5 linked regions of the Rubrivivax gelatinosus IL144 genome follow. The protein of the gene in region 4 binds, or shares a complex with, the protein of the main gene of each other region. Links are inferred from orthologs where the notes say so. Each region holds a gene or a part of one and is shown on either strand. Other genes may lie near its edges.

Region 1 (6,227 bases), 950 kb from region 4 along the record:
GAATACCAGGCCAAGGAACTGCTGCGCGCGCACGGAGTACCCGTGCCGCGAGGCTATGCGGCGTTCACGGTGCAGGAGGCGCTGGAGGCGGCGCAGAAGCTCGGCGGCTCGGTGTGGGTGGTCAAAGCCCAGATCCACGCCGGCGGCCGCGGCAAGGGCGGCGGCGTCAAGCTCGCGCGTTCGATCGCCGAAGTCGAGACGCTCGCTTCGCAGATCCTCGGCATGCAGCTCGTCACCCACCAGACCGGCCCCGAAGGCCAGAAGGTGCGCCGGCTGCTGATCGAAGAAGGCGCCGACATCCAGAAGGAGTACTACGTCGCCGCGCTCACCGACCGCGCGACGCAGAAGGTGGCGCTGATGGCGTCCTCCGAAGGCGGCATGGACATCGAGGAAGTGGCGCACGCCACGCCGGAGAAGATCCTCAAGGTCTTCGTCGACCCGCTGGTCGGCCTGACCGAAGCCCAGGCGCGTGAGCTGGCGGTGGGCATCGGCGTGCCCGAGGCCAGCCAGGCGCAGGCGGTGGACGTGTTCCAGAAGCTCTACGCCTGCTACATGGCCAGCGACGCCAGCCTCGCCGAGATCAACCCGCTGATCCTCGAAGGCCACGGCGGCATCAAGGCGCTGGACGCGAAGTTCAACTTCGACGCCAACGCGCTGTTCCGCCACCCCGAGATCGTCGCCTGGCGCGACCTCGACGAAGAGGACCCGGCCGAGGTCGAGGCCAGCAAGTTCGACCTCAGCTACATCAGCCTGGACGGCAACATCGGCTGCCTGGTCAACGGCGCAGGGCTGGCGATGGCGACGATGGACACCATCAAGCTCTTCGGCGGCGAGCCGGCGAACTTCCTCGACGTCGGCGGCGGCGCGAGCGCCGAGAAGGTCACCGAGGCCTTCAAGATCATGCTGAAGAACCCCGAGGTGAAAGGCATCCTCGTCAACATCTTCGGCGGCATCATGAAGTGCGACACCATCGCCGAAGGCGTCATCGCCGCGTGCAAGGCGGTGAACCTGCAGGTGCCGCTGGTGGTGCGCATGAAGGGCACCAACGAGGACCTGGGCAAGAAGATGCTGGCCGACAGCGGCCTGCCGATCATCAGCGCCGACACGATGGCCGAAGCGGCCACCGCCATCGTCGCCGCCGTCAAGTAACTCGCCGAGAGCACCCGCATGAGCATCCTGATCAACAAGGACACCCGCGTCATCACGCAGGGCATCACCGGCAAGACGGGCCAGTTCCACACCCGCATGTGCCGCGACTACGCCAACGGCCAGAACTGCTTCGTCGCCGGCGTGAACCCGAAGAAGGCCGGCGAGGACTTCGAGGGCATCCCGATCTACGCCAGCGTCAAGGAAGCGGCGGCGCAGACCGGTGCCACCGTCAGCGTCATCTACGTGCCGCCGGCCGGGGCCGCGGCCGCCATCTGGGAAGCCGTCGAAGCCGAGCTGGACCTGGCGATCTGCATCACCGAAGGCATCCCCATCAAGGACATGCTGGAAGTGCGCAACAAGATGAAGGCCAAGGAGGCCGCCGGCGGCAAGAAGACGCTGCTGCTGGGGCCGAACTGCCCGGGCACGATCACGCCCGAGGAGATCAAGATCGGCATCATGCCGGGCCACATCCACAAGAAGGGCCGCATCGGTGTCGTCAGCCGCTCGGGCACGCTGACCTATGAAGCCGTGGCGCAGCTCTCCGAACTGGGCATCGGCCAGAGCAGCGCGGTGGGCATCGGCGGCGACCCGATCAACGGGCTCAAGCACATCGACGTGATGCGGCTGTTCAACGAGGACCCGGACACCGACGCGGTGATCATGATCGGCGAGATCGGCGGCCCCGACGAAGCCGACGCGGCGCGCTGGTGCAAGGAGCACATGAAGAAGCCGGTGGTCGGCTTCATCGCCGGCGTCACCGCGCCGGCGGGCAAGCGCATGGGTCACGCCGGCGCGCTGATCTCCGGCGGCGCCGACACGGCGGACGCCAAGCTGGCGATCATGGAGGAGTGCGGCTTCACGATCACGCGCAACCCGTCCGAGATGGGGCGGCTGCTGCAGAAGCTGATCTGAGCGGCGCCCTCCACGCTCCAGCACGAGGCCCGGCGAGTCCGGGCCTCGCCGTTTTCAGCCCGCCTCGGCGCGCACGCGTTCGAGCGCGGCCGGCATCGCCTCGCGCAGCACCACGGCCAGCGGATGCGGGCTGGTGCCCAGCGGGTGGCGCAGCGTGTCGGCGCCCAGTTCGGCGAAGGACGGCGTGATCGCCCAGCGCCTCGCGGCGCGGCCGAAAAGCCGGTAGGCGCGGCGTTCGAGCGCGGTCGCGAAGGCCTCGCTCGGCGCGGCGAACTCGACGCCGGAGCGGTCGAGCAGGTTCAGCGTCGCGGTCCAGCCGCTGTCGTGCAGCAGGCCGGTGAGGTAGGCGTCGAACACCGGCACCGCCTCGGCACGCAGCGCGCATTCGGCGGCCAGCGCCTCGGCGTGGGTCCACAAGCGCGCGCCGGCGGCGCGGCTCCAGGGCCCGGGCGCCTGGTCGTAGATCGGCTTGAGCACGACGCGCGCGATGACGGTGTGCAGGCCCTGCACGCCGATCAGCGAGATCGACTGCTGCAGATCGGACGCCTCGCCGCGGCCACGGTAGTAGGCGCTGCCGGCGAGCTTGAGCACCTCGGCGCTCAGCACCGCGTCGCGGGCCACACGCTGGGCCATCGCCGCGACCGGCAGTTCGTCGCCCTGGCGCAGCATCGCCAGCAACTGAGGCACCAGCGCCGCGGCACGCGGCAGCAGGTCCTCGGGCAAACCGGGCTGCGCGAGCACGGCGTCGATGCGCGCGAGCGCGGCGGCCTCGTCCGCCGACGGCCCGGCACCGGACGGCGCGTCGGCCGCAAGCAGCCAGCAGGCCAGCGGAATGGAAAACGCCGCCGGAGCCGGCGGCGTGGAAGCCGACGGAGCGGCCGGCGCTGAAGGCAGATCCGCCGCTCGCGGCGCCTCGCGGCGCCGCGGCGCGAACAGCCGCGCCAGCCAGCTCATCGTCTGCGGGTCAGCGCTTGTCGAGCGGCGGCACGTCGCGGCGCTGCGAGCCGACGAAGAGCTGGCGCGGACGGCCGATCTTGTACTCGGGGTCGCCGATCATCTCGTTGAGCTGGGCGATCCAGCCCACCGTGCGCGCCAGCGCGAAGATGGCGGTGAACAGCGACACCGGGATGCCGATCGCGCGCTGCACTATGCCCGAGTAGAAGTCGACGTTCGGGTAGAGCTTGCGGGCGACGAAGTACTCGTCTTCCAGCGCGATCTTCTCGAGCGACATCGCCAGCTTGAACAGCGGGTCGTTCTCCAGGCCCAGCGCGCCCAGCACCTCGTGGCAGGTCTCACGCATCAGCTTGGCGCGCGGGTCGTAGTTCTTGTAGACCCGGTGGCCGAAGCCCATCAGCTTGACGGAGGAGTTCTTGTCCTTCACCTGCTTGATGAACTCGCCGATCTTCTCGACGCCGCCGTTGCGCTGGATGTCCTCCAGCATGTTCAGCGCGGCCTCGTTGGCGCCGCCGTGCGCCGGGCCCCACAGGCAGGCCACGCCGGCGGCGATGGCCGCGAACGGGTTGGTGCCCGAGCTGCCGCACAGGCGCACCGTCGAGGTCGAGGCGTTCTGCTCGTGGTCGGCGTGGAGGATGAAGATGCGGTCCATCGCGCGCACCAGCACCTCGTTGGGCTCGTAGTCCTCGCACGGGGTCGCGAACATCATGCGCATGAAGTTCCCGGCGTACGAGAGCTTGTTGCGCGGGTAGACGTAGGGCTGGCCCTCGCCGTACTTGTAGGCCATCGCGACCAGCGTCGGCATCTTGGCGATCAGGCGGATCGCCGCGATCTCGCGGTGGCGCGGATCGTTGATGTCGGTGCTGTCGTGATAGAAGGCCGACAGCGCCCCGACCAGGCCGGTCATGACCGCCATCGGGTGGGCGTCACGACGGAAGCCGCGCAGGAAGAACTGCATCTGCTCGTGCACCATCGTGTGCTCGGACACGAGCTTGTGGAAGTCCTGCTGCTGCTGCGCGTTCGGCAGCTCGCCGTAGAGCAGCAGGTAGCAGGTGTCCAGGAAGTCGCACTGCGTCGCGAGCTGCTCGATCGGATAGCCGCGGTACAGCAGCTCCCCCTTGTCACCGTCGATGTAGGTGATCGTCGACTGGCAAGACGCCGTGCTGAGGAAGCCCGGGTCATAGGTGAACTTGCCGGTCTGGCCGTAGAGCTTGCGGATGTCGATGACATCCGGGCCGATGCTGCCCTTGTAGATGGGCAGATCCATGCTCGGGCTGCCGTCCGAGAACGACAGGGTGGCTTTCACGCCGGAGGGGGTCATGTCGAGGCCTTTCTTGAGCTCAGGCGGAAGCAGGGAGGGTGGGCCGACGCATCTGCGCCAGCACCTCGTGCACTTCAGGGCGATCCAGCTCGCCCTGCAGCTCTCGACGGCCGAGCAGCAGGTCAAGCAGATCGTTGTCCGGCAGGTCCATCAGGGCCATCAGCCCCTGGGCCTGCCGCTTCGTGATCGTCGCCTCGTGATCACGGAAGAAACGTTCGACGAAGAGGTCGTTTTCCAGCAGGCCTCGGCGGCAGCGCCAGCGCAGCCGGCCGAGATCGGTAGGGTCCAGACGTTCGTCCATGAGCCGTAGTCGCTTTTCTTGTCTCAGATGGCGCGGCGAACCATCATTTCTTTGATCTTGGCAATCGCCTTCGTCGGGTTCAGCCCCTTCGGGCAGACGTCGACGCAGTTCATGATCGTGTGGCAGCGGTACAGGCGATACGGGTCCTCGAGGTTGTCGAGGCGCTCGCTCGTCGCCTGGTCGCGGCTGTCGGCGATGAAGCGGTAGGCCTGCAGCAGGCCGGCCGGGCCGACGAACTTGTCCGGGTTCCACCAGAAGCTCGGGCAGGCCGTCGAGCAGCTGGCGCACAGGATGCACTCGTACAGGCCGTTGAGCTCCTCGCGCTCCTCGGGCGACTGCAGCCGCTCGGTCTCGGGCGGGCGCTCGTCGTTGATCAGGTACGGCTTGATCGAGTGGTACTGCTTGAAGAAGTTCGTCATGTCCACGATCAGGTCGCGGATCACGGGCAGGCCCGGCAGCGGGCGCAGCACGACGGTGCCCGGCAGCGTGCGCATGTTGGTCAGGCACGCGAGGCCGTTCTTGCCGTTGATGTTCATCGCGTCGGACCCGCACACGCCTTCGCGGCAGCTGCGGCGGAAGCTGAGCGACGGGTCGACCGCCTTCAGCTTGAGCAGCGCGTCCAGCAGCATGCGTTCGCTGCCGTCGAGCTCCACCTGCAGCGTCTGCATGTAGGGCTTGGCGTCCTTGTCCGGGTCGTAGCGGTAGATCTGGAACGTACGGAGCGTCATGGGAGAAACCTGTGCCTTAGAACGAACGGACCTTGGGCGGAACGCTGTCGACGCTCAGCGGCTTGAGGTTCACCGGCTTGTAGTCGAGCCGGTTGCCTTCGCTGAACCACAGCGTGTGCTTGAGCCACTCCTCGTCGTTGCGGCCGTTCGGGTGTTGCGGGGTGTCGCCGTAGTCGTTGACGGTGTGCGCGCCGCGGCTCTCGTGGCGGGCGGCGGCCGAGACGATCGTCGCCTGCGCGGCCTCGATCAGGTTGTCCACCTCCAGCGCCTCGATGCGCGCGGTGTTGAACACCTTGCTCTTGTCCTTCAGGCCGATGTGCTTGACGCGTTCGGCGATCGCGGCGATCTGCACCACGCCTTCGTCCATCACGGCCTGCGTGCGGAACACGCCGGCGTGCTGCTGCATCGACTTGCGGATGTCGTTGGCGACGTCCTGGGCGTACTCGCCCGAGGTCGAGGCCTCCAGGCGCGCCAGGCGCTCGAGCGAGCGGTCGGCGGCGTCGGCCGGCAGATCCTTGTGGTTGCGGCTCGCCAGCGCGCTGGCGACGATGTGGTTGCCGGCGGCGCGGCCGAAGACCAGCAGGTCCAGCAGCGAGTTCGTGCCCAGGCGGTTGGCGCCGTGCACGCTGACGCAGGAGCACTCGCCCACCGCGTAGAAGCCGTTGACCACCGCGTTGGGCGTGCCGTCCTTGGGCACCACGACCTGGCCGTGGATGTTGGTCGGGATGCCACCCATCTGGTAGTGGATGGTCGGCACCACGGGGATCGGTTCCTTCGTGATGTCGACGTTGGCGAAGTTGTGGCCGATCTCGTAGACCGAGGGCAGGCGCTTGAGGATGGTCTCGCCGCCCAGGTGGGTCAT
Region 2 (6,452 bases), 950 kb from region 4 along the record:
ATGTCCAGCGGCATCACGCCGGTGGCGGCGCCGAAGGCGACCAGGCCCGAACCCGCCGGGAACGAGATGCCGATCGGGAAACGCGTGTGACTGTCGCCGCCGGTGCCGACGGTGTCGGGCAGCAGCAGGCGGTTGAGCCAGCTGTGGATGACGCCGTCACCCGGGCGAAGCGCGACGCCGCCGCGGCTGGAGATGAACTGCGGCAGCTCGCGGTGCATCTTCACGTCGACCGCCTTCGGGTAGGCGGCGGTGTGGCAGAAGCTCTGCATCACGAGGTCGGCGCTGAAGCCCAGACAGGCCAGGTCCTTCAGCTCGTCGCGCGTCATCGGGCCGGTGGTGTCCTGGCTGCCGACGGTGGTCATGCGCGGCTCGCAGTAGGTGCCCGGGCGGATGCCCTGGCCTTCGGGCAGGCCGCAGGCGCGGCCGACCATCTTCTGCGCCAGCGTGAAGCCGCGGCCGCTGTCCTTCGGCGCGACCGGCAGGCGGAAGGTGGTGGAGGCGCTCAGGCCCAGGAACTCGCGCGCCTTGGCGGTCAGCGAGCGGCCGATGATCAGGTTGATGCGGCCGCCGGCACGCACCTCGTCGAGCAGGACTTCGCTCTTGAGCTGGAACTCGGCGACGGTCTCGCCGTTCTTCAGCAGCTTACCGTCATAGGGCAGGACCTCGATGACGTCGCCCATCTCCAGCTTGGAGACGTCGACCTCGATCGGCAGGCTGCCAGAGTCTTCCTGCGTGTTGAAGAAGATCGGCGCGATCTTGCCGCCCAGCGTGACGCCGCCGAAACGCTTGTTCGGCACGAACGGGATGTCCTGGCCGGTGGCCCAGATGACGCTGTTGGTCGCGCTCTTGCGCGACGAGCCGGTGCCGACGACGTCGCCGACGTAGGCCACGAGGTGGCCCTTGGCCTTGAGCGCGTCGATGAAGGCCATCGGGCCGCGCTTGCCGTCTTCCTCGGGCTTGAAGGCCGCATCCGGGCGCGTGTTCTTCAGCATCGCCAGGTAGTGCAGCGGGATGTCCGGGCGGCTCCAGGCGTCGGGCGCTGGCGACAGGTCGTCGGTGTTGGTCTCGCCGGGCACCTTGAAGACGGTGACGGTGATCGACTTCGGCACCTCGGGGCGGGTGGTGAACCACTCCGCGTCGGCCCAGGACTGGATGACTTCCTTGGCCCGGGCGTTGCCGGCGCGCGCCTTCTCGGCGACGTCGTGAAAGTAGTCGAACATCAGCAGGGTCTTCTTCAGGCCCGCGGCGGCGACGTCGGCGACCTCGGCGTCGTCCAGCAGTTCGATCAGCGGATGCACGTTGTAGCCGCCGACCATCGTGCCCAGCAGCTCGGTGGCCTTGGCCTTGGACACGAGGCCGACCTTCAGGTCGCCGTGCGCGACGGCGGCCAGGAACGAGGCCTTGACCTTGGCGGCGTCGTCGACGCCCGGCGGTACGCGGTGCGTCAGCAGGTCCAGCAGGAAGGCTTCCTCGCCGGCGGGCGGGTTCTGGATCAGCTCGATCAGCGCGGCGGTCTGCGCGGCGTCCAGCGGCAGCGGCGGGATGCCGAGCGCGGCGCGTTCGGCGGCATGTTGGCGATAGGCGGTCAGCACGGGCGTTCTCCTGCGGCAGGGCGGGTTTCGGGGCGGGCCCCCGGCCTCGCCTCCTGTATTTTATGTCTTATATAAGACTTGAGGTGAGGCTCGGGGTGATCGACGGCACGGTTCAGGCGTCGGCGAAGAAGGCGCGGCGCACCTCGGCGGGCAGCTGCGCGCCGTCGCGGGCGGAAGTCTGGTGGGCACGCTCCAGCACCTGCCAGAAGTAGCGGTAGCTGGCGCGGTCGTGCAGCGTGTCGCGGTGGCGGATCGGCGCCCAGCCGGCGGCCTGGGCGGCGAACACGATCTCGATCGCCTGGTCGACCTCGGCGGTGGTCGGCGCGAAGGCGTCGACGATGGGCCGGATCTGCGACGGGTGGATGCTCCACATGCGCGTGTAGCCCAGCCGGCGCGCGGCCTTCTCGGCGGCCGCGGCGATCGCCTTCTCGTCCTTGAACTCGGTGACGACGCAGTGCGAGGGCACCTTGCCCCAGCCGTGGCAGGCGGCGGCGATCTCGAGCTTGGCGCGCAGCACCAGCGGGTGCTCGAACTGGCCCTCGACGCCCATCGCGCTCTGCGGGATCGCGCCGCGGTGCGCCGAGACGAAGTCCATCAGCCCGAAGGACAGCGACTCGACGCGCGGGTGCGCGGCCAGGGCCTGCACCTCGCGCAGCGCACCGTGGGTCTCGACCATCGCGTGCAGCGGGATCGTGCGCGCCAGGCCGTGGCGGCGGGCGGCCTCGTCGACGACGGCGGCGGCGCGTTCGAAGTCGGCCAGGCCGCGCGGCTTGGGGATCATCAGATAGGCCAGTCGAGCGCCGACGCGGCCGACGACGAGCTCGGCCACCTGCTCGAAACGCGGGTGGTCGATGGCCTGCAGCCGGATGCCGACGCGGCCGTAGCGGTTGTCCGGCCCGGCGACCAGCTCGGCCATCAGCTCGGCGTGCTCGAGTTCGCCGCCGACCGGCGCGCCGTCCTCGCCGTCGAGCGTGACGTCGAAGATCGGGCCGAGTTCGGCCTGCAGCGCCAGGCTCTTCCTCATGCGCGCCTCGACGCCGCTGTAGTGGTCGCAGACCGGCAGGGCGGGGGCGACGAGTTCGTCGGGGTCGAACAGCGCCTGGCGGGGGTGGACAAGCTCGGTCATCGCGTCTTCCAGTCGTGGAAACGAAAACGGCGCCCGTTGCCGGGCGCCGTCGATTGTTGGGGGCGCGGCGCGTTCCGCGCAAGCGCCCGCCCGATGCGTCAGAGCAGGTGCTGGACGCCGTCGCGCTCGCCGATCAGTTCGGCCAGCGTCTTGTCGATGCAGGCTTGCGAGAACTCGTCGATCGGCAGGCCTTCGACGATCTTGTATTCGCCGTTGGCGCAGGTGACCGGGAAGCCGAACATGACGTCCTTGGGGATGCCGTATTCGCCGTTGCTGGGCACGCCCATCGTCACCCATTCGCCATTGGTGCCCAGGGCCCAGTCGCGCATGTGGTCGATCGCGGCGTTGGCGGCCGAAGCGGCGGAGGACACGCCGCGTGCGGCGATGATCGCCGCGCCGCGCTTGCCGACGGTCGGCAGGAACACGTCCTGGTTCCAGACCTGGTCGTTGATCGTTTCCTTGACCGAGGCGCCGTCGATGGTCGCGAAGCGGTAGTCGGCGTACATCGTCGGGCTGTGGTTGCCCCAGACGGCCAGTTTCTTGATGGCCGACACCGGCTTGCCGGTCTTGGCGGCGATCTGGCTGGCGGCGCGGTTGTGGTCCAGGCGCAGCATGGCGGTGAAGTTGCCGGGCTTGAGGTCCGGCGCGCTCTTCATCGCGATGTAGGCGTTGGTGTTGGCTGGGTTGCCGACAACCAGCACCTTGACGTCGCGCGAGGCGACGGCGTTCAGCGCCTTGCCCTGGGCGGTGAAGATCTGGGCGTTGGCGGCCAGCAGGTCGGCGCGCTCCATGCCGGGGCCACGCGGACGGGCGCCGACGAGCAGCGCGTAGTCGGTGTCCTTGAAGGCGGTCATCGGGTCGGAATGGGCTTCCATGCCGGCCAGCAGCGGGAAGGCGCAGTCCTCGAGTTCCATCATCACGCCGCGCAGCGCTTCCTGGGCCTTCTCGATCGGCAGTTCGAGGAGCTGGAGGATGACGGGCTGGTCCTTGCCCAGCATCTCGCCCGAGGCGATACGGAACAGCAGGGCGTAACCGATCTGGCCGGCGGCGCCGGTAACGGCCACGCGAACGGGCTTCTTGCTCATGGGGAGGCTCCTCAGGATGGGGTGTTGGTCGAGGCGTTGGACATTTTAGCGACGGCGCTGACACCACTCTTATGTCTTATGTAAGACAATCGAGCCATGCCCGACGCCGCCCCGGTCGCCGAACCCACTCCGTCCTTCAGCCCGTTGTACCAGCAGATCAAGGGTCTGCTCGTGCGCAGCCTCGAGACGGGCGAGTGGAAGCCCGGCGACGCCATCCCCAGCGAGATGGAGCTGGCGGCACGATTCAAAGTCAGCCAGGGCACGGTGCGCAAGGCCATCGACGAGCTGGCCACCGAGAACCTGCTGATCCGCCGCCAGGGCAAGGGCACTTTCGTCGCCACGCATGCCGAGGAGCGCGTGCAGTACCGCTTCCTGCGCCTGCGCCCCGACGACGGCGGCGCCGGCAGCCTGCAGCGCCGGCTGCTGGACTGCCGCCGCATGCGCGCGCCGCTGGACGTCGCGCGTTCGCTGGAGCTCAAATCCGGCGAAACCGCGGTCCAGCTTCGCCGCCTGCTGCTGGCCGATGGCCGCCCGGTCGTGCTCGACGACATCTGGCTGCCCGGCACGCCGTTCAAGGGATTGAGCATCGAACGCCTGCAAGGCTGGCGCGGGCCGATGTACCGTCTGTTCGAAACCGAGTTCGGGGTCCGGATGATCCGGGCCGAAGAGAAGATCCGCGCCGTCGGCGCGGCAGAGGAGGAGGCCGAGGCGCTGGCGGTGCCCCTGGGCGCTCCGCTGCTGTCGGTCGAGCGTTTGTCGTTCACCTATGGAGACCGGCCCGTCGAACTGCGGCGCGGGCTTTACAACACGTCTTCCCACCACTACCGCAACGAGCTTTCCTGAACCGCCCAGTTCCGTGTAAGCCTGCCGCGCTGGAATTAGACTCTTTGCGTTGCCGCAAAGCAGCGACGCCGGTGCGAACGAACAGGACAACCCCCATGGCAAGTACCCAACGCCCGGTCTATCGCAACATCCACATCACGCAGCTCGCCAGCTACCGGCTGCCTCTCGCCGGTTTCGTGTCGATCCTGCACCGCATCAGCGGTGCGCTGATGTTCTTGTTGCTGCCCTTCGTCATCTGGCTGTTCGACAACAGCCTCACTTCCGAGATCTCGTTCGACACCTTCACCTCGGCCTTCGTCGCCGGTGTCTGGTTCGTTCCCGCCTTCCTGGTCAAGCTGGTCGTGCTGGCCTTGATCTGGGCCTATCTGCACCACCTCATCGCCGGCATCCGCTACCTCTGGATGGACGTCTCGCACGCCTACTCCAAGGAGAAGGGCCGTTCCTCGGCCATCGTGACGCTCGCGCTGAGCCTGCCGCTCACCGCGCTGCTGGGCGCCAAGCTGTTCGGCCTGTACTGAGGTCCTCTCCCATGTCCAAGAACTACGGTCCCGAGCGCCTCGTCGTCGGCGCTCACTACGGTGCGCGCGACTGGCTCGCGCAGCGCATCACCGCCGCGGTGATCGCCGTCTTCACCTTCGTGCTGCTGGTTCAGCTGCTCGCGCCGGGCCCGCTCGGCTACGACCGCTGGGCCGGCATCTTCTCGGCGCAATGGATGAAGGTGCTGACCTTCGTCGTCATCGTGTCGCTCGCGTGGCATGCCTGGATCGGCATCCGCGACATCTGGATGGATTACGTCAAGCCCGCAGCCGTCAGGCTGACCCTGCAGGTGCTGTCCATCGTCTGGCTCGTCGGCTGCGCCGGCTGGGCCGTGCAAGTGCTCTGGAGACTCTGACGATGGCCCTCGCCCATCTTCCCAAGCGCAAGTTCGACGTCGTCATCGTCGGTGCCGGCGGTTCCGGCATGCGCGCCTCGCTGCAACTGGCCCGCGCGGGCCTCAACGTCGCCGTCCTGTCCAAGGTCTTCCCGACGCGTTCGCACACCGTCGCGGCCCAGGGCGGCATCGGCGCCAGCCTCGGCAACATGTCCGAGGACAACTGGCACTTCCACTTCTACGACACCGTCAAGGGCTCCGACTGGCTCGGCGACCAGGACGCGATCGAGTTCATGTGCCGCGAGGCGCCGAAGGTCGTCTACGAGCTCGAGCACTTCGGCATGCCGTTCGACCGCAACCCGGACGGCACGATCTACCAGCGTCCGTTCGGCGGCCACACCGCGAACTACGGCGAGAAGCCGGTGCAGCGCGCCTGCGCCGCGGCCGACCGCACCGGCCACGCGATGCTGCACACGCTGTACCAGCAGAACGTCAAGGCGCGCACCAACTTCTTCGTCGAGTGGATGGCGCTGGACCTGATCCGCGACAGCGAAGGCGACGTGCTCGGCGTCACCGCGCTGGAGATGGAGACCGGCGAGGTGCACGTGCTGCAGGCCAAGTGCACGCTGTTCGCGACCGGCGGTGCCGGCCGCATCTACGCGGCGAGCACCAACGCCTTCATCAACACCGGCGACGGCCTGGGCATGGCCGCGCGCGCGGGTGTGCCGCTGCAGGACATGGAGTTCTGGCAGTTCCACCCGACCGGCGTGCACAACGCCGGCGTGCTGCTGACCGAAGGCTGCCGCGGTGAAGGCGCGATCCTGCGCAACGCCAACGGCGAGCGTTTCATGGAGCGCTACGCGCCGACGCTGAAGGACCTCGCGCCGCGCGACTTCGTCTCGCGCTGCATGGACCAGGAGATCAAGGAAGGCCGG
Region 3 (2,902 bases), 950 kb from region 4 along the record:
CGCTACCTCTGGATGGACGTCTCGCACGCCTACTCCAAGGAGAAGGGCCGTTCCTCGGCCATCGTGACGCTCGCGCTGAGCCTGCCGCTCACCGCGCTGCTGGGCGCCAAGCTGTTCGGCCTGTACTGAGGTCCTCTCCCATGTCCAAGAACTACGGTCCCGAGCGCCTCGTCGTCGGCGCTCACTACGGTGCGCGCGACTGGCTCGCGCAGCGCATCACCGCCGCGGTGATCGCCGTCTTCACCTTCGTGCTGCTGGTTCAGCTGCTCGCGCCGGGCCCGCTCGGCTACGACCGCTGGGCCGGCATCTTCTCGGCGCAATGGATGAAGGTGCTGACCTTCGTCGTCATCGTGTCGCTCGCGTGGCATGCCTGGATCGGCATCCGCGACATCTGGATGGATTACGTCAAGCCCGCAGCCGTCAGGCTGACCCTGCAGGTGCTGTCCATCGTCTGGCTCGTCGGCTGCGCCGGCTGGGCCGTGCAAGTGCTCTGGAGACTCTGACGATGGCCCTCGCCCATCTTCCCAAGCGCAAGTTCGACGTCGTCATCGTCGGTGCCGGCGGTTCCGGCATGCGCGCCTCGCTGCAACTGGCCCGCGCGGGCCTCAACGTCGCCGTCCTGTCCAAGGTCTTCCCGACGCGTTCGCACACCGTCGCGGCCCAGGGCGGCATCGGCGCCAGCCTCGGCAACATGTCCGAGGACAACTGGCACTTCCACTTCTACGACACCGTCAAGGGCTCCGACTGGCTCGGCGACCAGGACGCGATCGAGTTCATGTGCCGCGAGGCGCCGAAGGTCGTCTACGAGCTCGAGCACTTCGGCATGCCGTTCGACCGCAACCCGGACGGCACGATCTACCAGCGTCCGTTCGGCGGCCACACCGCGAACTACGGCGAGAAGCCGGTGCAGCGCGCCTGCGCCGCGGCCGACCGCACCGGCCACGCGATGCTGCACACGCTGTACCAGCAGAACGTCAAGGCGCGCACCAACTTCTTCGTCGAGTGGATGGCGCTGGACCTGATCCGCGACAGCGAAGGCGACGTGCTCGGCGTCACCGCGCTGGAGATGGAGACCGGCGAGGTGCACGTGCTGCAGGCCAAGTGCACGCTGTTCGCGACCGGCGGTGCCGGCCGCATCTACGCGGCGAGCACCAACGCCTTCATCAACACCGGCGACGGCCTGGGCATGGCCGCGCGCGCGGGTGTGCCGCTGCAGGACATGGAGTTCTGGCAGTTCCACCCGACCGGCGTGCACAACGCCGGCGTGCTGCTGACCGAAGGCTGCCGCGGTGAAGGCGCGATCCTGCGCAACGCCAACGGCGAGCGTTTCATGGAGCGCTACGCGCCGACGCTGAAGGACCTCGCGCCGCGCGACTTCGTCTCGCGCTGCATGGACCAGGAGATCAAGGAAGGCCGGGGCTGCGGTCCAAACAAGGACTACATCAACCTCGACATGACCCACCTGGGCGGCGAGACCATCCTCAAGCGCCTGCCCTCGGTCTACGAGATCGGCCACAACTTCGCCAACGTCGACATCACGAAGGAACCGATCCCCGTGGTGCCGACCATCCACTACCAGATGGGTGGCATCCCGACCAACATCCACGGCCAGGTCGTGGTGCCCAAGGACGGCACGCCCAACGCGGTGGTCAACGGCTTCTACGCGGTGGGCGAGTGCTCCTGCGTCAGCGTGCACGGCGCCAACCGCCTGGGCACGAACTCGCTGCTGGACCTGCTGGTCTTCGGCCGCGCCGCCGGCAACCACATCGTCGCCAGCGCGCTGGCGAGCCGCAACCACAAGGATCTGCCGGCCGACGCCGCCGACCGCTCGCTCGAGCGCCTGGCGCGCCTGGAGGCCTCGACCTCGGGCGAGTACGCCCAGGACGTCGCCAACGACATCCGCAAGTCGATGCAGCAGCACGCCGGCGTGTTCCGCACGCAGGCCGTGATGGACGAAGGCGTGGTGCAGATCGCCGCGATCGCCGAACGCGTCAAGCACATCGGCCTGAAGGACAAGAGCAAGGTGTTCAACACCGCGCGCATCGAGGCGCTGGAGGTGGACAACCTGATCGAGGCCGCGCAGGCGACGATCGTCTCGGCCGCCGCCCGCCACGAGAGCCGCGGCGCGCACACCGTCAACGACTACGGCGACACCCCGCAACACCCGAACGGCCGCAACGACGAGGAGTGGCTCAAGCACACGCTGTGGTTCAGCGAAGGCAACCGGCTCGACTACAAGCCGGTGAACCTCAAGCCGCTGAGCGTCGACAGCGTTCCGCCCAAGGTCCGTTCGTTCTAAGGCACAGGTTTCTCCCATGACGCTCCGTACGTTCCAGATCTACCGCTACGACCCGGACAAGGACGCCAAGCCCTACATGCAGACGCTGCAGGTGGAGCTCGACGGCAGCGAACGCATGCTGCTGGACGCGCTGCTCAAGCTGAAGGCGGTCGACCCGTCGCTCAGCTTCCGCCGCAGCTGCCGCGAAGGCGTGTGCGGGTCCGACGCGATGAACATCAACGGCAAGAACGGCCTCGCGTGCCTGACCAACATGCGCACGCTGCCGGGCACCGTCGTGCTGCGCCCGCTGCCGGGCCTGCCCGTGATCCGCGACCTGATCGTGGACATGACGAACTTCTTCAAGCAGTACCACTCGATCAAGCCGTACCTGATCAACGACGAGCGCCCGCCCGAGACCGAGCGGCTGCAGTCGCCCGAGGAGCGCGAGGAGCTCAACGGCCTGTACGAGTGCATCCTGTGCGCCAGCTGCTCGACGGCCTGCCCGAGCTTCTGGTGGAACCCGGACAAGTTCGTCGGCCCGGCCGGCCTGCTGCAGGCCTACCGCTTCATCGCCGACAGCCGCGACCAGGCGACGAGCGAGCGCCTCGACAACCTCGAGGACCC
Region 4 (6,439 bases):
TGGCCGAAGCCGCACGCGTGCTCGTGCCCGGCGGCCTGCTCTATGTCTCCGAGCCGGTCTACGACGGGGGCCTGAACGACATCGTGCGCCTGTACAACGACGAGGGCACGGTGCGCGCGGCGGCGCAGGCGGCGCTGGACGCGGCGCTGGCGAACGGCCCCTGGACCGAGATCGTGCGCCACCGCTTCGCGCAGCCGGTGCGCTTCGCCGACTTCGCCGAGTTCCAGCGGCGCATGATGCAGTCGAGCTTCGCCACCTACACGCTGAACGACGCGCTCGTCGAGCGTGTGCGTGCGGCCTTCATGCCGCACTGCGGCGCGGACGGCGCGGCCTTCGAACGCCCGCTGCTGGTCCGGCTGCTGCGCCGCGAGGCGGCGTGAGCGACGCCTCCGGGCGCCGCGCCGGCGCGTGGCTGGTCGCGCTGCAGTTCCTGCTGCTGGCCGCACTGGCCGGCTCGGCGCTCCCGCACTGGAACCGTGCCGCCGTCCCGGCGCTGGCGATCGCACTGGCGACGCTGGCCCTCGCCGTCGGCCTGGCCGCGGTGAAGGCCAACCGGCCCGGCAACTTCAACATCCACCCTGAACCGCGCGCCGGCGGCCGCCTCGTCGAACACGGCATCTACGCCTGGATCCGGCATCCGATGTACAGCGCGCTGCTGCTGCTCGCGCTGGCGGCGATCGCCGTCGCGCCGACGCTGCCGACGCTGGTCTCGGCCGCGGCGCTGGCCGCGGTGCTGTGGGCCAAGTCCTCGCTGGAAGAGCGCTGGATGTCCGAGCGGCACCCCGGTTACGCCGCCTACCGTGCACGCACGAAGCGTTTCGTGCCCGGGCTGCTGTGAGTCAGCCCGGATCGGCGAACAGCGTGCGCCAGTCGCGCGTCTCGGGCAGCACGTAGACCACCGAGTGGCCGCGGCCGAGCTGCGCCAGCACCACCTTCTCGAAGAAGCCCGGCTCGACGACGACGCAGCCGGCCGAGATGCGGTTGTCCGCGGGCGTCGGCGACGCCAGGCGCTGCGGCCGCCGTTCGGACGCCGGTGCCGGGCGCAGGCGGTGGATGGCGAAGGCCGTGTCGTAATCGACCCACACCACCGTCTCGCCGCGCAGGTTGCGGCCGGGTTCGGCCTCGAAACGCCCGGCCGGCGTCGTGCGTTCGCCCGGCGGCAGATGCGCGGCACGTTCGCCGACACCGGGCACGGAATCGTCGCCACGCGCCAGCCCGAGCAGCACCGGCGCCTCGGCGACGAGCCGGCCCTCGGCATCGAAGACGCTGAGCTTGGCCGCGCCCTTGTCGACCACGGCCCAGGGCCGGCCGCCGGCGTCCTGCGTCGCACGCACGTGCCCCACCAGCGCCTCGGCTGCCGATCGCGGCGTCTCGGCGGCAGCCGCCGCGCCCATCACCAGCGCGCAGGCCCATGCCGCCACTGCCTTCATCGGGTGCTCCGTCCCGGCCCGCGGGAGTGGAGCCGACGCCCACGATGCTAGGCAGCGGCCGGACGGCCGAAACGGGCAACAGGCGGGCGAAGCGGGCGCTGTTCGCGCCCCGGGATCAGCGGTTTCCGGCCTGCTGGCGCTTGGCCAGCAGCGCGCGGCGCACGCAGTCCTCGATGGTGCGCACCTCGACCGGCTTCACCAGGTACTCGAAGGCGCCCAGGCTCATCGCCTTCAGCACGTCCATCGTCAGCGTGTCGGCGGTGAGGATGGTGATGCGCAGCCGCCGCTCGGCGATCTCCTCGCTGAGCCGGCGCACGACCTCCAGCCCGGAGATGTCGGGCAGGTGCATGTCCAGCAGCACGAAGTCGGGCCGGCATTCCTGCACCATGCGCACGCCGTCGAGGCCGGTCGCCGCACGCATCAGCCGGATGCCCGGATGGCGTGCGAGGATGCCCTCGACGACGGCGTAGTTCATCTCCACGTCCTCGATGTAGAGAACGGTTCCCTGGAGCTCTTCCAGCGGGGGGGCGGCAGGTGGGATCGAGGGCATGCGAAAAAACGCGACGGGAAACCGCTCCGACGCGCAGCGGGCAAGCATAGTGCTTGTAGCCGACCCTGCAACGCCCGAGGCGGGGTGACGTGGTCGGCTATGCACCGACCATGTGCGGAAACCGGGGGTACGCGAAAGCCAATCCCGGTATAAGGGCGACCGGCGCGCGGGCCGCGTTCTGCGGCGCGGGCGGAGGATATCGGAGTTTGGATGGAAACAATCGACAGCGACATCGTGATCGTCGGCGGCGGCGGAGCCGGCCTGCGCGCGGCGATCGCCGCCCAGGAGGCGGATCCGAAACTCAAGGTCGCCCTGGTGTCCAAGGTGGTGCCGATGCGCAGCCACACGGTGGCCGCCGAAGGCGGCTCGGCCGGCGTCATCCGTGACGACGACTCGCTGGACAACCATTTCGACGACACCGTCTCCGGCGGCGACTGGCTCTGCGACCAGGACGTCGTGCGCTTCTTCGTCGAGCGCTGCACCGAGGAGATGGTCCGCCTGGAGCACTGGGGATGCCCCTGGAGCCGCAAGGACGACGGCAGCATCAACGTGCGCTTCTTCGGCGGCATGAAGGTGCAGCGCACGTGGTTCGCCGCCGACAAGACCGGCTTCCACATGTTGCACACGCTGTTCCAGACCTCGCTGAAGTACCCGGGAATCCAGCGTTTCGACGAGTTCTTCGTCGCCGAGCTGCTGGTCGAGGACGGCCGCGTGCAAGGCGTGCTGGCGATCGAGATCGCCACCGGCAAGTTCTTCCTGCTGCGCGCCAAGGCCGTGATCCTGGCCACCGGCGGCGCCGGGCGCGTCTACAGCCAGAACACCAACGCCGGCATCGTCACCGGCGACGGCATGGGCCTGGCCTACCGCCACGGCGTCGCGCTGCGCGACATGGAGTTCGTGCAGTACCACCCGACCGCCCTGCCCGGCAGCGGCATCCTGATCACCGAAGGCTGCCGCGGCGAAGGCGCGATCCTGACCAACAAGGACGGCCACCGCTACCTGCAGGACTACGGACTCGGGCCGCTGGACCCGTGGCCGCGCCCGAAGGCGATGGAGCTGGGGCCGCGCGACCGCCTGTCGCAGGCCTTCTGGCACGAGGAACGCAAGGGCAACACGCTGACGACTCGCCACGGCAGCGCCGTCAACCTCGACCTGCGCCACCTCGGCGCGAAGAAGATCCACGAGCGCCTGCCGCTGATCACCGAGGTCGCCAAGACCTTCGCCGGCATCGACCCGGTGCACGACCCGATCCCGGTGCGCCCGGCGGTGCACTACACGATGGGCGGCATCGCCACCAACGGCCGCACCGAGACCTCGCTGCCCGGCCTCTACGCCGCCGGCGAGTGCTCCAGCGTCGGCATCCACGGCGCCAACCGGCTGGGCTCGAACTCGCTGTCGGAGATCGTCGTCTTCGGCCGCGTCGCCGGCGAAGCGGCGGCGCAGTACGTGCGCTCGGCCGGCGCGACGTCTGCGGCGTCGCTGGAGCGCCAGGCCCAGGCCGCGGTCACGCGCCTGGAGGCGCTGCACCAGCACGAGCGCGGCGAACGTGTCGCCGTGCTGCGCGAGGCGCTGGGCGAGTGCATGGAGAAGAACGTCGGCATCTACCGCGAGGAGTCCGGCCTGGCCGAAGCCTGCTCGACGCTGGCCGAGCTGCGCGCGCGCTGGCGTGCCGGCGTCAAGCTCGACGACCGCAGCCGCGCCTTCAACACCGAGTGGCTGTCGGCGATCGAGCTCGGCTCGATGCTCGAAGTGGCCGAGGCGATGGCGCACTCGGCGCGCGAGCGCAAGGAGTCGCGCGGCGCCCACCAGCGCCTGGACGGCTACACCGAACGCGACGACGAACGTTTCCTCGTGCACACGCTGGCCGAACGCCGCGGCGACGAGGCTCCGGCGATCTCGCACCGCCCCGTCGTCATCACCACCTCGGCGCCGCGCGCACGCAGCTACGGCGGCGCCGGCACCAAGGCCATCCTGACCTGAGCCCCATGACGGACACGACCCCGACGCCCGCGACCGGGCGCACGATCGAGATCGAATGCCTGCGCTTCAATCCCGAAACGGACAGCGCACCGCGCTTCCAGAGCTGGCAGGTGCCGTTCGACGACGACACCTCGGTGCTGCAGGGCCTGCAGTACATCAAGGACCACTTCGACGGCAGCCTGACCTTCCGCTGGTCCTGCCGCATGGCGATCTGCGGCAGCTGCGGCAAGATGATCAACGGCGTGCCGCAGCTGTCCTGCCACGCCTTCCTGCGCGACTACTGGCCGAACAAGGTGCGTGTCGAGCCGCTGGCCAACTTCGCCATCGTGCGCGATCTGGTCGTCGACCAGAACGAGTTTCTCGACAAGCTGGAGTCGGTCAAGCCCTGGATCCAGCCCTGCGAGAACCGCAGCGTCGCCGACGGCCCGAGCCGGCAGACGCCGGCGCAGCTGGACCAGTACTACCAGTTCTCGCAGTGCATCAACTGCCTGCTGTGTTACGCCGCCTGCCCGCAGGTGGGGCTCAAGCCCGAGTTCATCGGCCCGGCCGCGCTGGCGCTGATGCACCGCTACAACGCCGACTCGCGCGACCGCGGCTGGGAGGCGCGTGCCGACGTCGCCAACGCCGAGGAAGGTGTCTGGGGCTGCACGCTGGTGGGCTACTGCTCCGAGGTCTGCCCCAAGGGCGTGGACCCGGCGCACGCGATCAACCAGAACAAGGTGAACAGCACGATGGACTACTTCGGCGTGCGCAAGCTGCTCGCGCCCAAGGGAGGCGCGCGATGAGCCGCTACAAGCCGACGCTGAAGACCTACCAGCGCCCGATGGCCGGCTGGTGGACGAAGAACCCGTTCTACGTGCTCTACATGATCCGCGAAGGCAGCGCGGTGCTGCTCGCGGCCTACGCGCTGGTGCTGCTCGTCGGCCTGGCGCGGCTGGCGCAGGGCGAGGCCGAGTACGAGGCCTGGCGCGCGGCGCTGGCCTCGCCGCTGGCGATCGTCTTCCATCTCGTCGCCGCGGCGCTGGTGGCTTATCACAGCTTCACCTGGTTCGGCGTCATGCCGAAGACCGCGCCCAAGCTGCCCTTCCCGCCGCGGCTGGTGACGGTCGGCGGCTGGATCGCCGCGCTCGTCGTCTCGATCGGCCTCGTCGCCGTCGTCGCGGGGGTGACGCGATGAAACGTTCGCACGAACCGATCTTCTGGTCGCTCTTCGGCGCCGGCGGCATGCTGTCGGCGCTGATCGGCCCGGCGCTGATCCTGATCACCGGCGTGCTGGCGCCGCTGGCCATCGTGCTGTCGCCCGACGCGCTGAGCTACGCCCACGTGCACGCCTTCGTGCTGCACCCGCTGGGCAAGCTGGCGGTGCTGGCGGTGATCGCGCTGTTCCTGTTCCACGGCTGCCACCGCATGCTGCACAGCCTGCACGATCTCGGCGTGCACGCCGGGCACGGCGCGGCGGTGTTCTTCTACGGCTTCGCCACCGTGGGCAGCCTGGTCTGCGCGGCGCTGCTGTTCGCGATCGGCTTCTGACCTGCCTTCAGGCGCGCCGGCGGACGGGCGGCGGCGCGCCAGGACTTCGTCGACCGCCCGCGCGGGAGCCTCGATGGAGTTTCGTCCGATCCGGTCCATCCTGATCGCCAACCGGTCCGAGATCGCGATCCGCGTGATGCGCGCGGCCAGCGAGATGCGCATGCGCACGGTGGCGATCTATTCGCAGCAGGACCGCCAGGCGCTGCACCGCTTCAAGGCCGACGAGAGCTATCTCGTCGGCGAAGGCAAGAAGCCGCTGGAGGCCTACCTCGACGGCGACGACATCCTGCGCATCGCGCGCCGCGCCGGCGTCGACGCCATCCACCCCGGCTACGGCTTCCTGTCGGAGAACCCCGAGTTCGCCGAACGCGTGATCGCCGCCGGCCTGCGCTGGATCGGGCCTTCGCCCGAGGTGATGCGCGTGCTGGGCAACAAGGTCGCCGCGCGCCACGCCGCGGTGGCCGCCGGCGTGCCGGTGATGCCGGCGACGCCGCCGCTGCCGCGCGAGGTCGACGAATGCCGCCGCCTGGCCGAGCAGATCGGCTTCCCGGTGATGCTGAAGGCCAGCTGGGGCGGCGGTGGCCGCGGCATGCGCGTCGTCGAAAGCGCGGCCGAGCTGCCGGCGGCGCTGGAGTCGGCGCGGCGCGAGGCGCTGGCCGCCTTCGGCAACGACGAGGTCTATTTCGAGAAGCTGATCCGCCGCGCGCGCCACGTCGAGGTCCAGATCCTCGGCGACCGGCACGGCAACCTGGTGCACCTGCACGAGCGCGACTGCACCGTGCAGCGCCGCAACCAGAAGGTCGTCGAGCGCGCCCCGGCGCCCTATCTCGACGGCGCGGCTCGCGCCGAGCTCTGCGACAGCGCGCTGCGGCTGATGCGTTCGGTCGGCTACACGCACGCCGGCACGGTCGAGTTCCTGATGGACGCCGACACCGGCCGCTGCTGGTTC
Region 5 (2,722 bases), 950 kb from region 4 along the record:
TCGTCGCCACGCATGCCGAGGAGCGCGTGCAGTACCGCTTCCTGCGCCTGCGCCCCGACGACGGCGGCGCCGGCAGCCTGCAGCGCCGGCTGCTGGACTGCCGCCGCATGCGCGCGCCGCTGGACGTCGCGCGTTCGCTGGAGCTCAAATCCGGCGAAACCGCGGTCCAGCTTCGCCGCCTGCTGCTGGCCGATGGCCGCCCGGTCGTGCTCGACGACATCTGGCTGCCCGGCACGCCGTTCAAGGGATTGAGCATCGAACGCCTGCAAGGCTGGCGCGGGCCGATGTACCGTCTGTTCGAAACCGAGTTCGGGGTCCGGATGATCCGGGCCGAAGAGAAGATCCGCGCCGTCGGCGCGGCAGAGGAGGAGGCCGAGGCGCTGGCGGTGCCCCTGGGCGCTCCGCTGCTGTCGGTCGAGCGTTTGTCGTTCACCTATGGAGACCGGCCCGTCGAACTGCGGCGCGGGCTTTACAACACGTCTTCCCACCACTACCGCAACGAGCTTTCCTGAACCGCCCAGTTCCGTGTAAGCCTGCCGCGCTGGAATTAGACTCTTTGCGTTGCCGCAAAGCAGCGACGCCGGTGCGAACGAACAGGACAACCCCCATGGCAAGTACCCAACGCCCGGTCTATCGCAACATCCACATCACGCAGCTCGCCAGCTACCGGCTGCCTCTCGCCGGTTTCGTGTCGATCCTGCACCGCATCAGCGGTGCGCTGATGTTCTTGTTGCTGCCCTTCGTCATCTGGCTGTTCGACAACAGCCTCACTTCCGAGATCTCGTTCGACACCTTCACCTCGGCCTTCGTCGCCGGTGTCTGGTTCGTTCCCGCCTTCCTGGTCAAGCTGGTCGTGCTGGCCTTGATCTGGGCCTATCTGCACCACCTCATCGCCGGCATCCGCTACCTCTGGATGGACGTCTCGCACGCCTACTCCAAGGAGAAGGGCCGTTCCTCGGCCATCGTGACGCTCGCGCTGAGCCTGCCGCTCACCGCGCTGCTGGGCGCCAAGCTGTTCGGCCTGTACTGAGGTCCTCTCCCATGTCCAAGAACTACGGTCCCGAGCGCCTCGTCGTCGGCGCTCACTACGGTGCGCGCGACTGGCTCGCGCAGCGCATCACCGCCGCGGTGATCGCCGTCTTCACCTTCGTGCTGCTGGTTCAGCTGCTCGCGCCGGGCCCGCTCGGCTACGACCGCTGGGCCGGCATCTTCTCGGCGCAATGGATGAAGGTGCTGACCTTCGTCGTCATCGTGTCGCTCGCGTGGCATGCCTGGATCGGCATCCGCGACATCTGGATGGATTACGTCAAGCCCGCAGCCGTCAGGCTGACCCTGCAGGTGCTGTCCATCGTCTGGCTCGTCGGCTGCGCCGGCTGGGCCGTGCAAGTGCTCTGGAGACTCTGACGATGGCCCTCGCCCATCTTCCCAAGCGCAAGTTCGACGTCGTCATCGTCGGTGCCGGCGGTTCCGGCATGCGCGCCTCGCTGCAACTGGCCCGCGCGGGCCTCAACGTCGCCGTCCTGTCCAAGGTCTTCCCGACGCGTTCGCACACCGTCGCGGCCCAGGGCGGCATCGGCGCCAGCCTCGGCAACATGTCCGAGGACAACTGGCACTTCCACTTCTACGACACCGTCAAGGGCTCCGACTGGCTCGGCGACCAGGACGCGATCGAGTTCATGTGCCGCGAGGCGCCGAAGGTCGTCTACGAGCTCGAGCACTTCGGCATGCCGTTCGACCGCAACCCGGACGGCACGATCTACCAGCGTCCGTTCGGCGGCCACACCGCGAACTACGGCGAGAAGCCGGTGCAGCGCGCCTGCGCCGCGGCCGACCGCACCGGCCACGCGATGCTGCACACGCTGTACCAGCAGAACGTCAAGGCGCGCACCAACTTCTTCGTCGAGTGGATGGCGCTGGACCTGATCCGCGACAGCGAAGGCGACGTGCTCGGCGTCACCGCGCTGGAGATGGAGACCGGCGAGGTGCACGTGCTGCAGGCCAAGTGCACGCTGTTCGCGACCGGCGGTGCCGGCCGCATCTACGCGGCGAGCACCAACGCCTTCATCAACACCGGCGACGGCCTGGGCATGGCCGCGCGCGCGGGTGTGCCGCTGCAGGACATGGAGTTCTGGCAGTTCCACCCGACCGGCGTGCACAACGCCGGCGTGCTGCTGACCGAAGGCTGCCGCGGTGAAGGCGCGATCCTGCGCAACGCCAACGGCGAGCGTTTCATGGAGCGCTACGCGCCGACGCTGAAGGACCTCGCGCCGCGCGACTTCGTCTCGCGCTGCATGGACCAGGAGATCAAGGAAGGCCGGGGCTGCGGTCCAAACAAGGACTACATCAACCTCGACATGACCCACCTGGGCGGCGAGACCATCCTCAAGCGCCTGCCCTCGGTCTACGAGATCGGCCACAACTTCGCCAACGTCGACATCACGAAGGAACCGATCCCCGTGGTGCCGACCATCCACTACCAGATGGGTGGCATCCCGACCAACATCCACGGCCAGGTCGTGGTGCCCAAGGACGGCACGCCCAACGCGGTGGTCAACGGCTTCTACGCGGTGGGCGAGTGCTCCTGCGTCAGCGTGCACGGCGCCAACCGCCTGGGCACGAACTCGCTGCTGGACCTGCTGGTCTTCGGCCGCGCCGCCGGCAACCACATCGTCGCCAGCGCGCTGGCGAGCCGCAACCACAAGGATCTGCCGGCCGACGCCGC

What was found.
Region 1: RGE_RS10370 (region 4) and RGE_RS06010 share a complex: the UniProt entries of both Escherichia coli proteins name them as parts of the enzyme complex. The link is inferred for Rubrivivax gelatinosus IL144 from one-to-one orthologs.
Region 2: RGE_RS10370 (region 4) and sdhC share a complex: the UniProt entries of both Escherichia coli proteins name them as parts of the enzyme complex. The link is inferred for Rubrivivax gelatinosus IL144 from one-to-one orthologs.
Region 3: RGE_RS10370 (region 4) and sdhA share a complex: the UniProt entries of both Escherichia coli proteins name them as parts of the enzyme complex. The link is inferred for Rubrivivax gelatinosus IL144 from one-to-one orthologs.
Region 5: RGE_RS10370 (region 4) and sdhD share a complex: the UniProt entries of both Escherichia coli proteins name them as parts of the enzyme complex. The link is inferred for Rubrivivax gelatinosus IL144 from one-to-one orthologs.

The regions. Positions count from the first base shown.
Region 1 is NC_017075.1:1,277,494-1,283,720, reverse strand. Bases 3,514-6,227 are described here. They hold RGE_RS06010 (succinate dehydrogenase iron-sulfur subunit), read right to left. Parts: upstream 5,366-6,227; coding sequence 4,661-5,365; downstream 3,514-4,660. Other genes in these bases: sdhA (succinate dehydrogenase flavoprotein subunit), read right to left, coding at 5,382-6,227; RGE_RS06015 (FAD assembly factor SdhE), read right to left, coding at 4,356-4,637; gltA (citrate synthase), read right to left, coding at 3,514-4,336. In the rest of the region: sucC (ADP-forming succinate--CoA ligase subunit beta), read left to right, coding at 1-1,149; sucD (succinate--CoA ligase subunit alpha), read left to right, coding at 1,168-2,061; RGE_RS06025 (HDOD domain-containing protein), read right to left, coding at 2,116-3,015; more of gltA, read right to left, coding at 3,026-3,513. UniProt on the Escherichia coli protein: Two distinct, membrane-bound, FAD-containing enzymes are responsible for the catalysis of fumarate and succinate interconversion; the fumarate reductase is used in anaerobic growth, and the succinate dehydrogenase is used in aerobic growth.
Region 2 is NC_017075.1:1,271,006-1,277,457, forward strand. The notes cover bases 3,514-6,452. They hold sdhC (succinate dehydrogenase, cytochrome b556 subunit), read left to right. Parts: upstream 3,514-4,741; coding sequence 4,742-5,164; downstream 5,165-6,452. Other genes in these bases: RGE_RS05985 (malate dehydrogenase), read right to left, coding at 3,514-3,803; RGE_RS05990 (GntR family transcriptional regulator), read left to right, coding at 3,900-4,646; sdhD (succinate dehydrogenase, hydrophobic membrane anchor protein), read left to right, coding at 5,176-5,538; sdhA (succinate dehydrogenase flavoprotein subunit), read left to right, coding at 5,541-6,452. Outside these bases: acnB (bifunctional aconitate hydratase 2/2-methylisocitrate dehydratase), read right to left, coding at 1-1,592; RGE_RS05980 (HpcH/HpaI aldolase/citrate lyase family protein), read right to left, coding at 1,705-2,718; more of RGE_RS05985, read right to left, coding at 2,817-3,513. UniProt on the Escherichia coli protein: Membrane-anchoring subunit of succinate dehydrogenase (SDH).
Region 3 is NC_017075.1:1,276,041-1,278,942, forward strand. It holds sdhA (succinate dehydrogenase flavoprotein subunit), read left to right. Parts: upstream 1-505; coding sequence 506-2,299; downstream 2,300-2,902. Other genes in the region: sdhC (succinate dehydrogenase, cytochrome b556 subunit), read left to right, coding at 1-129; sdhD (succinate dehydrogenase, hydrophobic membrane anchor protein), read left to right, coding at 141-503; RGE_RS06010 (succinate dehydrogenase iron-sulfur subunit), read left to right, coding at 2,316-2,902. UniProt on the Escherichia coli protein: Two distinct, membrane-bound, FAD-containing enzymes are responsible for the catalysis of fumarate and succinate interconversion; the fumarate reductase is used in anaerobic growth, and the succinate dehydrogenase is used in aerobic growth.
Region 4 is NC_017075.1:2,223,262-2,229,700, reverse strand. What follows is about bases 3,514-6,439. They hold RGE_RS10370 (hypothetical protein), read left to right. Parts: upstream 3,514-4,741; coding sequence 4,742-5,137; downstream 5,138-6,439. Other genes in these bases: RGE_RS10360 (pyruvate carboxylase), read left to right, coding at 5,564-6,439; frdD (fumarate reductase subunit FrdD), read left to right, coding at 5,134-5,490; RGE_RS10375 (succinate dehydrogenase/fumarate reductase iron-sulfur subunit), read left to right, coding at 3,966-4,745; frdA (fumarate reductase (quinol) flavoprotein subunit), read left to right, coding at 3,514-3,960. Also shown: RGE_RS10400 (class I SAM-dependent methyltransferase), read left to right, coding at 1-380; RGE_RS10395 (methyltransferase family protein), read left to right, coding at 377-838; RGE_RS10390 (L,D-transpeptidase), read right to left, coding at 840-1,430; RGE_RS10385 (response regulator), read right to left, coding at 1,546-1,980; more of frdA, read left to right, coding at 2,191-3,513. UniProt on the Escherichia coli protein: Two distinct, membrane-bound, FAD-containing enzymes are responsible for the catalysis of fumarate and succinate interconversion; fumarate reductase is used in anaerobic growth, and succinate dehydrogenase is used in aerobic growth.
Region 5 is NC_017075.1:1,275,140-1,277,861, forward strand. It holds sdhD (succinate dehydrogenase, hydrophobic membrane anchor protein), read left to right. Parts: upstream 1-1,041; coding sequence 1,042-1,404; downstream 1,405-2,722. Other genes in the region: RGE_RS05990 (GntR family transcriptional regulator), read left to right, coding at 1-512; sdhC (succinate dehydrogenase, cytochrome b556 subunit), read left to right, coding at 608-1,030; sdhA (succinate dehydrogenase flavoprotein subunit), read left to right, coding at 1,407-2,722. UniProt on the Escherichia coli protein: Membrane-anchoring subunit of succinate dehydrogenase (SDH).